2 linked regions of the Pontimicrobium sp. SW4 genome follow. The protein of the gene in region 2 binds, or shares a complex with, the protein of the main gene of each other region. Links are inferred from orthologs where the notes say so. Each region holds a gene or a part of one and is shown on either strand. Other genes may lie near its edges.

Region 1 (4,999 bases), 1.6 Mb from region 2 along the record:
AGCATCTTATTTAAGTGATGCACCTTGGCCAGCAACAAAAGATGAATTAATCGATTACTCTATTAGAACAGGAGCTCCACTAGAAGTAGTTGAGAACTTACAATCTATTGAGGACGAAGGTGACTCCTATGATTCTATTCAGGAAATATGGCCAGATTATCCAACAGACGAAGATTATCTTTGGAATGAGGATGAATATTAAATGAAACCATAAAAAATAGTTAAAAAGTCTCGCTTGAGGCTTTTTTTATGCGCTATTTTTTCATTAAACATAACAACAAATAGTATCTTTGACTACCTATAGATCAAAGACTAAAAACAAATCAATATAATGAGTATTTTAAATTCTGTACTTAAAGTATTTGTCGGAGACAAATCCAAACAAGACGTTAAGGCAATTATGCCTATTGTCAATCAAATAAAATCCTTTGAGTCACAACTAGAAAGCTTATCACACGATGAGCTTAGAGCAAAAACCTTAGAGTTTAAATCTAAAATAGCAGATGCTCGTAAAAACATTGAAGATGAAATAAATAAACTTCAAGAAGAAGCAGATGTTACTGAAGATATAGATAGAAAAGAAGATATCTATCAAGAAATAGATAAGTTAAAAGACGACTCCTATAATATTACTGAAGAAACCTTAAACGAAATTCTTCCTGAGGCCTTTGCAGTGGTAAAAGAAACGGCAAAGCGTTTTGTAAATAATACCGAAATTAAGGTAACTGCAAATGCTTTTGATAGAGAAGTATCTGGTGAAAATGACTATGTAAACCTTGATGGCGAACATGCTATTTGGTCTAACTCTTGGGACGCTGCTGGAAAACCAATTACTTGGGATATGGTGCATTACGATGTACAATTAATTGGTGGTATTGCCATGCATCAAGGTAAAATTGCCGAAATGCAAACTGGTGAGGGTAAAACTTTGGTTGCTACGCTTCCTGTATACTTAAATGCATTAGCCGAAAAGGGAGTTCACCTTGTAACAGTAAATGATTATTTAGCAAAACGTGATAGTGCGTGGATGGCTCCTATTTTTCAATTTCATGGAATGAGTATTGATTGTATTGATTATCATCAACCAAACTCTGCATCTCGTAAAAAAGCTTACAACGCTGATATCACTTATGGTACCAATAACGAATTTGGCTTCGATTATTTACGTGATAATATGGCACATTCGCCTGACGATTTAGTTCAACGACCTCATCATTATGCCATTGTCGATGAGGTAGATTCGGTACTTGTAGATGACGCTAGAACACCTTTGATTATTTCTGGTCCAATTCCGCAAGGAGATAGACATGAATTTAATGAGCTAAAACCAAAAGTTGACGATATTGTTAATGTACAGCGTAAATATTTAACAGGAGTATTAGCTGAAGCTAAAAAATTGATTGCAGCTGGAGATACTAAAGAAGGTGGTTTTCAATTACTTCGTGTATATAGAGGTATTCCAAAAAATAAAGCACTTATCAAGTTTTTAAGTGAAGAAGGTGTAAAGCAATTACTTCAAAAAACTGAGAACTTTTACATGCAAGACAACAACAGGGAAATGCCCAAAGTTGATGCCGAATTGTACTATGTAATTGACGAAAAAAACAATCAAATTGAATTAAGTGATAAAGGTGTAGAATATCTTTCTGGTAAGGATGACCCAGATTTCTTTGTAATGCCAGAAATGGGAACTGAAATTGCTAAAATTGAAGCCCAAGGTCTTACATCTGAAGAAGAAGCTAATTTAAAAGAAGAACTATTTCGTGATTTTGGCATAAAATCTGAACGAATTCATACCCTAAATCAGCTTTTAAAAGCTTATGCTTTATTTGAAAAAGACACTCAATATGTGGTGATGGAAAATAAAGTAATGATTGTTGATGAGCAAACTGGGCGTATAATGGATGGTCGTCGTTATAGTGATGGTTTACACCAAGCGATTGAAGCTAAGGAAAATGTGAAAATTGAAGCTGCCACACAAACATTTGCGACAGTTACGTTACAGAATTATTTCCGTATGTATCGAAAACTATCTGGTATGACAGGTACTGCAGTGACTGAGGCTGGAGAATTTTGGGAAATATATAAATTGGATGTTGTTGAAATTCCTACTAACCGACCGATTGCTCGTGATGATAAAGAGGATTTAGTTTATAAAACGAAGAGAGAAAAATATAATGCAGTTATAGATGATGTTACAAAGCTATCAGAAGCTGGACGTCCTGTTTTAATTGGAACAACATCTGTTGAAATTAGTGAGTTACTTGGCAAAATGCTAAGTATTCGAAAAATACCGCACAATGTATTAAACGCAAAGCAACACAAAAAAGAAGCCGAAATTGTTGACCAAGCTGGTAAATCTGGACAGGTAACTATTGCTACCAATATGGCTGGTCGTGGTACAGATATTAAGCTTAGTGATGAAGTTAAAGCTGCTGGAGGTCTTGCCATTGTTGGTACAGAGCGTCACGATTCGCGTCGTGTAGACAGACAGTTACGTGGTCGTGCTGGACGACAAGGAGACCCAGGAAGCTCACAATTTTATGTGTCGCTAGAAGATAACTTAATGCGTCTTTTTGGTAGTGAGCGAATTGCTAAAATGATGGATAGAATGGGATTACAAGAAGGTGAAGTGATTCAGCATTCTATGATTTCAAAGTCTATTGAACGTGCTCAGAAAAAAGTAGAGGAAAATCAGTTTGGTGTTCGTAAACGATTATTAGAGTATGATGATGTGATGAACGCACAACGTGAAGTAGTTTACAAACGTCGTTTTCATGCACTATTTGGAGAACGTTTGCGAGTGGATTTAGCAAATATGATTTTTGATACATCTGAAATTATTGCAGAAACTAATAAAGAAGCTAACGATTATAAGAATTTTGAGTTTGAATTAATTCGTTACTTCTCTTTGAGTTCACCAATTTCTGAAGAAGAGTTTGAAAACCTTTCTGCTAAAGAAATCTCCTCTACTATTTATAAAGCTGCATTTGCGCATTATAAAGAAAAAATGGAACGCAATGCAGATTTAGCGTTTCCTGTGATTAAAAATGTGTACCAAACACAACGTGATAGATTTAAACGAATTGTAGTTCCTTTTACAGATGGCATTAAAAATTTACAAGTAATTACTGATCTTGAAAAAGCCTATGAAACAAATGGAAAACAATTAATTACCGATTTTGAAAAAAATATATCGTTAGCTATTATTGATGATGCTTGGAAAACACATCTTCGTAAAATGGACGAATTAAAGCAATCTGTACAATTAGCTGTTCATGAACAAAAAGATCCATTGTTAATTTACAAATTTGAGTCATTTGAGTTGTTCAAAGACATGATTGACCAAGTAAATAAAGATGTAATTTCATTCTTGTTTAAAGGTGAAATTCCGCAAGAAACTGCTAATGTTATTCAAGAAGCTAAAACACGTAAACGAGAAAATGTAAAAACTACTAAGGAAGATATACAAAATCTAGATGAACGTTCTGCCGAATCTAGAGCTGCTGGAAACACACAACGTCAACAGCAAGTTGTTGAAACCATTGTAAGAGAGCGACCAAAAATAGGACGTAATGATCGTGTAACGATTAAGAACGTGATGAGCGGTGAAAGTAAAATCCTTAAGTATAAACAAGCAGAGCCTTTAATTATAAAAGGTGATTGGGTGTTGACTGAAGATTAATAAAAATGTCTTTCTGAGGAATGGAAAAATCTCAAGAAAGGAAACTGAAAACAAGAAAATCTGGACTTTCAATAAGTTCAGATTTTTTTATTGCATAACAATGTTACTGTACTTAGCATTTACAAGAATGGTTTTGTTTGTAGAAGTATTTTTTGGGTAATTTTTAATTACTTTTTTGTCGGTTCGTTCACCATTAAACTTAGAGCGATCTCCTTTAAAGAGTAAATCGTAATTTGATTTTGGTAATTTAATTTTTGCATCACTATTTTCTAAAACTACATTTAGGTTGGTAAAAGAATCTAGAATATTATGTATGGTTAACTCTCCAAAACTTCCATCTATAATTGAGCTTCCAGCTAAATAATCAATATTAATGTTAGAAGAATTAGAATATAGTACTAGCGACTTTACATTTTTCAATAAAGCTTCATCTACATATTTAAGTGTTAACTCACCTTCATCCCAATAATTCACTAACACAGGTGAATAAGATGCATTGATGGAAGTGGCACTTCCATCAATACGATCTGCTAATAAACTTGAATGCGATATATTTGCTTTAAGGTTGTGAATTACCGCGGCAAACTTAAGTTCTCCATGACGCACATTCACCTTTAACTTAGTATCCTTAGGCATTTTTATCTTGATTGTTTTTTTAACCTTACTATTTTTCTTCTCTAGGTCTTCAAAACGTTTTTCAAATTCTTCTTCTTTTCCTTCCCATTCTTCTTCGAATTCTTTCATACGCTCCTCAATAACCTTACCTTTTTCTTCCCATTCTTTGCCAAACCTTTCACCAAATCTTTCTCCCCATTCTTCCATGTCTTTTGCCCATTTTCCATCAAATTTTTTACTAAATTCTTCTCCCCATTTTTCCATGTCCTTCCCAAATTTCTCTCCAAATTTTTCACCAAATTTATCTCCCCATTTTTCCATACGAGCTGAATAACCATCCCAATCTGTTTTAGAAAACTCTCTAGCCCATTTTTTCATATCTTCCTTATAACCTTTACCATATTTGTCTTCAAACTCTTGACTCCATCTATCCAAGTAAGGCTCTCCTTCTTTTTTATATTTTTCAACATCGAATTGAACATTGTGCACGCCTTTTGGTAATTCAGGCAACTCAGGAATTTTAGGCATTTCTGGAAACTCAAAATTCATTTCTGGCATCCTTGGCATTTCAGGCATCTCTGGCATTTCAGGAATTTCGGGAATATGTATATTAATATCCTTTAATACATCTAAGCCTGAGAAGTCAAAATCAAAGTTATAAGGACCTCCAAATCCTCCTATACTTTCAATAGACACATT
Region 2 (5,217 bases):
CTCCGAATTTACGTGCTATTTTAGTTTTAGGACCAGTATATCTTGCCATTTTTAATTTGTTTTAAGAGTGATTATGAATTAAGGTCTTAATCTTATCCTTCGATAATCAGTTATCTCTTGTTGATACTTGTTGTTTTATTTCTATTTAAATAATCTGAAATTATTCAGATTAAACTCTTCTACGTTTTGGAGGTCTACATCCATTATGAGGTGTTGGTGTTACATCAATAATTTCTGTAACTTCAATACCACCATTATGAATTGATCTAATAGCAGATTCTCTACCATTACCAGGACCTTTAACATACACTTTTACTTTCTTTAAACCTGCTTCTTTAGCAACGTTTAAAGCATCTTCTGCAGCTAATTGTGCAGCGTAAGGCGTATTTTTCTTAGATCCTCTAAATCCCATTTTACCAGCTGATGACCAAGAAATTACGTCACCTTTTTTGTTGGTAAGAGAAATGATAATGTTATTAAAAGAAGCTGTAATATGTGCTTCTCCTGCAGATTCTACTATAACTTTACGTTTTTTAGTACTTGACTTTGCCATGTTTTTTAGTTTCTAGTTGTTAGCATTTAGTTGTTAGAATCCTAGACTTTTACATTTCAGACAGATTCATCTAACGTCTCATTACTAATGACTAATGTCTTTAATTATTATTTAGTTACTTTTTTCTTGTTAGCAACTGTTTTTCTTCTACCTTTTCTAGTTCTAGAGTTGTTTTTAGTACGTTGCCCTCTTAATGGAAGACCAGCTCTATGACGAATACCTCTGTAACATCCAATATCCATTAATCGCTTAATGTTTAATTGTGTTTCAGAACGTAATTCACCTTCAATTTTAAATGTACCAACAGTATCACGGATTGCTCCAATTTCATCGTCAGTCCAATCTTGAACTTTAGTACTTTCGTCAACTTTAGCAGTAGCTAAAATTTCTTTTGCTCTACTTCTACCTATTCCATAGATATAAGTTAAAGAGATTACTCCTCTTTTTTGTTTTGGTATGTCTACACCTGCAATTCTTGCCATAATTACCCTTGTCTTTGTTTGAATCTAGGATTCTTTTTGTTAATGACGTAAAGTCTACCTTTTCTACGCACAATTTTGCAATCTGCGCTACGCTTTTTTACTGATGCTCTTACTTTCATCTGTACTTATTATTAGTATCTATAAGTTATGCGAGCCTTTGTCAAATCATAAGGACTCATTTCTAATTTCACTTTGTCTCCTGGTAATAACTTAATATAATGCATACGCATTTTACCAGAAATATGTGCAGTCACAATGTGACCATTTTCTAATTCTACACGAAACATAGCATTTGACAATGCTTCTATTATTGTTCCGTCTTGTTCTATTGCTGCTTGCTTTGCCATAGTAATTAGGTTTTTAGCCTTTTCTATTTTTACCTGTCTTCATCAAGCCATCATAATGTTTGTTCAACAAGTATGAATTCACTTGCTGCATCGTATCAATTGCAACTCCAACCATAATTAATAGTGATGTACCACCAAAGAATAATGCCCAACCTTGTTGTACGTTCATTAGCTTTACAATAAATGCAGGGAACACTGCTATTAAAGCTAAGAATATAGAACCTGGTAATGTTATTTGCGACATTATTTTATCTAAATATTCTGATGTTTCAGTTCCTGGACGAATCCCTGGAATAAAACCACCACTACGTTTTAAATCATCTGCCATTTTGTTTGTAGGCACTGTAATTGCTGTATAAAAATATGTGAATATTATAATTAATAAAGCAAATACTACATTATACCACAATCCAAATATATCCGAAAATTGAGCTTGCAACCACTGTCCTACATTAGAATCTTTCATAAAATCCATTCCACCTATTAATCCAGGTACAAACATAATTGCTTGTGCAAAAATTATTGGCATAACTCCTGATGCATTTAGCTTTAATGGAATGTATTGTCTAGATCCAAACACATTTTTCTCATAACCACCAGAGGCAGTTCTACGTGCATATTGTACTGCAATTTTACGTACAGCCATTACTAGCATTACTGATGCTAAGATAATTACAAACCAAATTACTAACTCTATAAGAATCATAATTAATCCTCCATTAGACTCAGTAACTCTTGCTGCATATTCTTGTACAAAAGATACTGGCAATGTTGCAATAATACCAACCATAATTAATAGAGAGATACCATTACCTATTCCTTTATCTGTAATTTTTTCTCCTAACCACATTGCAAAAATACAGCCAGTAACTAAGATTACAATTGAAGAGAAGTAAAACAAACCTCCTTGACCTAATAAAAATGCTTCTTGAGGTATTCCTAAAGAAGGTAAGCTTACTAAATAACCTGGAGCTTGAACCATACATATAGCAATGGTTAACCAACGTGTTATTTGTGTTATCTTCTTTTGACCACTAGCTCCTTCTTTTTGTAGTTTTTGCAAGTAAGGAATCGCAATTCCCATTAACTGTACTACAATAGATGCAGAGATATAAGGCATAATACCCAATGCAAACACAGATGCATTTGCAAAGGCTCCTCCTGTAAAGGCGTTAAGTAAACCTAATAGTCCTTGTTCTGTATTATCACCAAGAGCACCTAATTTACTTGCATCAATACCAGGAAGCACAACTTGTGCTCCAAAACGATAGACTAAAAGCATTCCTAAAGTAAGAATGATTCTATCTTTTAGTTCCGTTATTTTCCAAACATTCTTTAAAGTCTCTATTAATTTCATTGTTTGTTGGGTCTTATTATAAAGTTACAGCTTCTCCTCCAGCAGCTTCTATTGCAGCTTTTGCTGAAGCAGTAAATTTATGAGCAGATACTTTTAATTTAGCTTTTAATTCACCTCTTCCTAATATTTTAACTAGTTCATTTTTACCAGCTAAACGGAATGCAGCAAATGTATCTAAATCTACAGTACCTTTTATTTTCTTATCGTCAACCATTTGTTGTAAAGTATCTAGGTTTATCCCTTGATATTCTTTACGGTTAATGTTAGTAAAACCAAACTTTGGCACACGTCTTTGAAGTGGCATTTGTCCACCTTCAAAACCTAATTTTCTAGAATAACCAGAACGAGACTTAGCTCCTTTGTGACCTCTTGTAGCGGTACCACCTTTTCCAGAACCTTGTCCACGACCAACGCGTTTACTATTATTGTTAACTGAACCTTCTGCAGGTTTTAAATTACTTAAATCCATTTCAGTTTATATTTTTAAGCTTCCTTAACAGAAACTAAATGTTTAACTTTATTAACCATACCAAGAATATTTGGTGTAGCATCGTGTTCTACAGTTTGACCAATCTTTTTTAAGCCTAGAGCTAATAATGTTAGCTTTTGTCTTTTTGTACGATTGATTGCACTTTTTTCTTTTGTTACTTTAATCTTAGCCATCGTATCCTTAATTATCCGTTAAAAACTTTTTCTAAAGAAATTCCTCTGTTCTTAGCAATAAGTCTAGCATCTCTTAATTGCAATAAAGCATCAAAAGTAGCTTTTACCACGTTATGAGGGTTTGATGAACCTTGAGATTTCGATAATACATCATGAACACCTACTGCTTCTAAAACTGTTCTTACAGCTCCACCAGCAATAACTCCTGTACCAGGTGCTGCAGGAATAATATTTACTCTTGCTCCACCGTATTTACCTTTTTGTTCATGAGGTAATGTTCCTTTAATAATAGGAATTCGAACTAGGTTTTTCTTAGCATCTTCTACTGCTTTTGCAATTGCACTAGCAACATCTTTAGATTTTCCTAAACCATGTCCTACAACACCAGCTTCATCTCCAACCACTACGATTGCCGAGAAACCAAATGCTCTACCACCTTTTGTTACTTTTGTAACTCTTTGCACACCAACTAAACGATCTTTTAGATCTAATCCACTTGGTTTTACTAACTCTGCGCTTTTGTATTTTTGATACATAATTTCTTAGAATTTAAGTCCTGCTTCTCTAGCTCCTTCGGCTAATGATTTTACTCTACCATGGTATAAATATCCACCTCTATCGAAAGAGATAGTCTCTACACCTGCTTTTAAAGCTTTTTCAGCAACGCTTTTACCTACTAAAGTAGCAACTTCTGTTTTTGTTCCTTTTGAACTGATGTCCTTGTCTCTAGAAGATGCTGTACTAATAGTTTTACCACTTACGTCATCAATTATTTGCGCGTAAATTTCTTTATTACTTCTAAAAACAGATAATCTTGGTCTAGTTTCAGTTCCTGAAACTATTTTACGAATTCTGTTTTGTATTCTTTGTCTTCTATCGTTCTTTGATAATGCCATAACTTACTTATTATGCTGATTTACCTGCTTTTCTTCTAATTTCTTCTCCTACAAACTTAACTCCTTTACCTTTATAAGGCTCAGGTGGTCTAAATCCACGGATTTTTGCCGCTACTTGACCTACTAATTGTTTGTCATGTGAAGTTAACTTTACTATAGGATTCTTTCCTTTTTCTGAAATTGTTTCAACCTTGATCTCTGGAGCAATGTCTAATACAATGTTATGAGAAAAACCTAAAGCTAAATCTAGTTTCTGCCCTTGATTACTTGCTCTATATCCTACTCCTACTAATTCTAATTCTTTAGTCCATCCTTTAGATACACCCTCAATCATGTTATGCATTAATGATCTGTATAAACCATGTTTTGCTTTTTGATCTTTAGTATCTGAAGAACGAGTAACCATAATGTTACTATCTTCAACTTTAATTTCTATAGAATCGTAGTTTTGTGTTAACTCTCCTAATTTACCTTTAACAGTCACGACATTTTCTTTAACATCAACTGTTACGCCTTCTGGAATGGCTACTGGATTATTTCCTATTCTTGACATTTCTTTTGGGCTTTAAATTAGTATACGTAACACAATACTTCACCACCTACATTTTCTCTTTGTGCTTGTTTACCTGTCATTACTCCATGAGAAGTAGAAACAATGGCAATACCAAGACCATTAAGAATACGAGGAAGTTCTTTCGAACTTGCATATTTACGTAAACCTGGTTTACTTATTCTTTGAATCCTTTTTATTACAGGTTCTTTAGTTTCTTTAGTGTATTTAAGAGCTATTTTAATAGTTCCTTGTACTGTAGAATCATCATCGAACTTGTAACTTAAAATATATCCTTGATCGAATAATATTTTAGTCATCTCTTTCTTTAAATTAGACGCTGGAATCTCAACCACTCTGTGGTTAGCA

What was found. The genes of interacting proteins can lie anywhere in the genome.
Region 1: the proteins of secY (region 2) and secA are in contact, whole or in part, in a crystal structure (PDB 3DIN), measured with the Thermotoga maritima proteins. The link is inferred for Pontimicrobium sp. SW4 from one-to-one orthologs. Residues at the interface, in WP_004081795.1 of Thermotoga maritima: Glu108, Gly109, Glu110, Glu111, Ala236, Glu237, Arg238, Arg239, Ile240, Thr241, Ile242, Gln243, Tyr244, Ala245, Arg246, Arg247, Val248, Thr249, Gly250, Arg251, Arg252, Val253, Tyr254, Gly256, Ala257, Ser258, Thr259, Tyr260, Leu261, Pro262; in WP_004082002.1 of Thermotoga maritima: Glu261, Ala262, Arg263, Lys300, Ala301, Arg302, Thr303, Ile304, Ile305, Leu323, Tyr324, Asp325, Pro326, Val329, Ser330, Tyr333, Ile336, Lys340, Phe345, Val349, Glu363, Phe364, Tyr374, Ser375, Gly376, Gly377, Glu393, Ile395, Thr482, Ser483.

What each region holds. Positions count from the first base shown.
Region 1 is NZ_CP157199.1:770,577-775,575, reverse strand. The notes cover bases 1-3,885. They hold secA (preprotein translocase subunit SecA), read left to right. Parts: upstream 1-331; coding sequence 332-3,685; downstream 3,686-3,885. Other genes in these bases: ABGB03_RS03615 (hypothetical protein), read right to left, coding at 3,773-3,885; ABGB03_RS03625 (DUF2795 domain-containing protein), read left to right, coding at 1-202. Outside these bases: more of ABGB03_RS03615, read right to left, coding at 3,886-4,999. UniProt on the Escherichia coli protein: Required for protein export, interacts with the SecYEG preprotein conducting channel.
Region 2 is NZ_CP157199.1:2,362,742-2,367,958, forward strand. Bases 568-3,556 are described here. They hold secY (preprotein translocase subunit SecY), read right to left. Parts: upstream 2,740-3,556; coding sequence 1,396-2,739; downstream 568-1,395. Other genes in these bases: rpsM (30S ribosomal protein S13), read right to left, coding at 661-1,035; ykgO (type B 50S ribosomal protein L36), read right to left, coding at 1,038-1,154; infA (translation initiation factor IF-1), read right to left, coding at 1,167-1,382; rplO (50S ribosomal protein L15), read right to left, coding at 2,756-3,208; rpmD (50S ribosomal protein L30), read right to left, coding at 3,223-3,402. Also shown: rpsD (30S ribosomal protein S4), read right to left, coding at 1-49; rpsK (30S ribosomal protein S11), read right to left, coding at 170-553; more of rpsE, read right to left, coding at 3,557-3,938; rplR (50S ribosomal protein L18), read right to left, coding at 3,945-4,298; rplF (50S ribosomal protein L6), read right to left, coding at 4,309-4,851; rpsH (30S ribosomal protein S8), read right to left, coding at 4,869-5,217. UniProt on the Escherichia coli protein: The central subunit of the protein translocation channel SecYEG. Consists of two halves formed by TMs 1-5 and 6-10.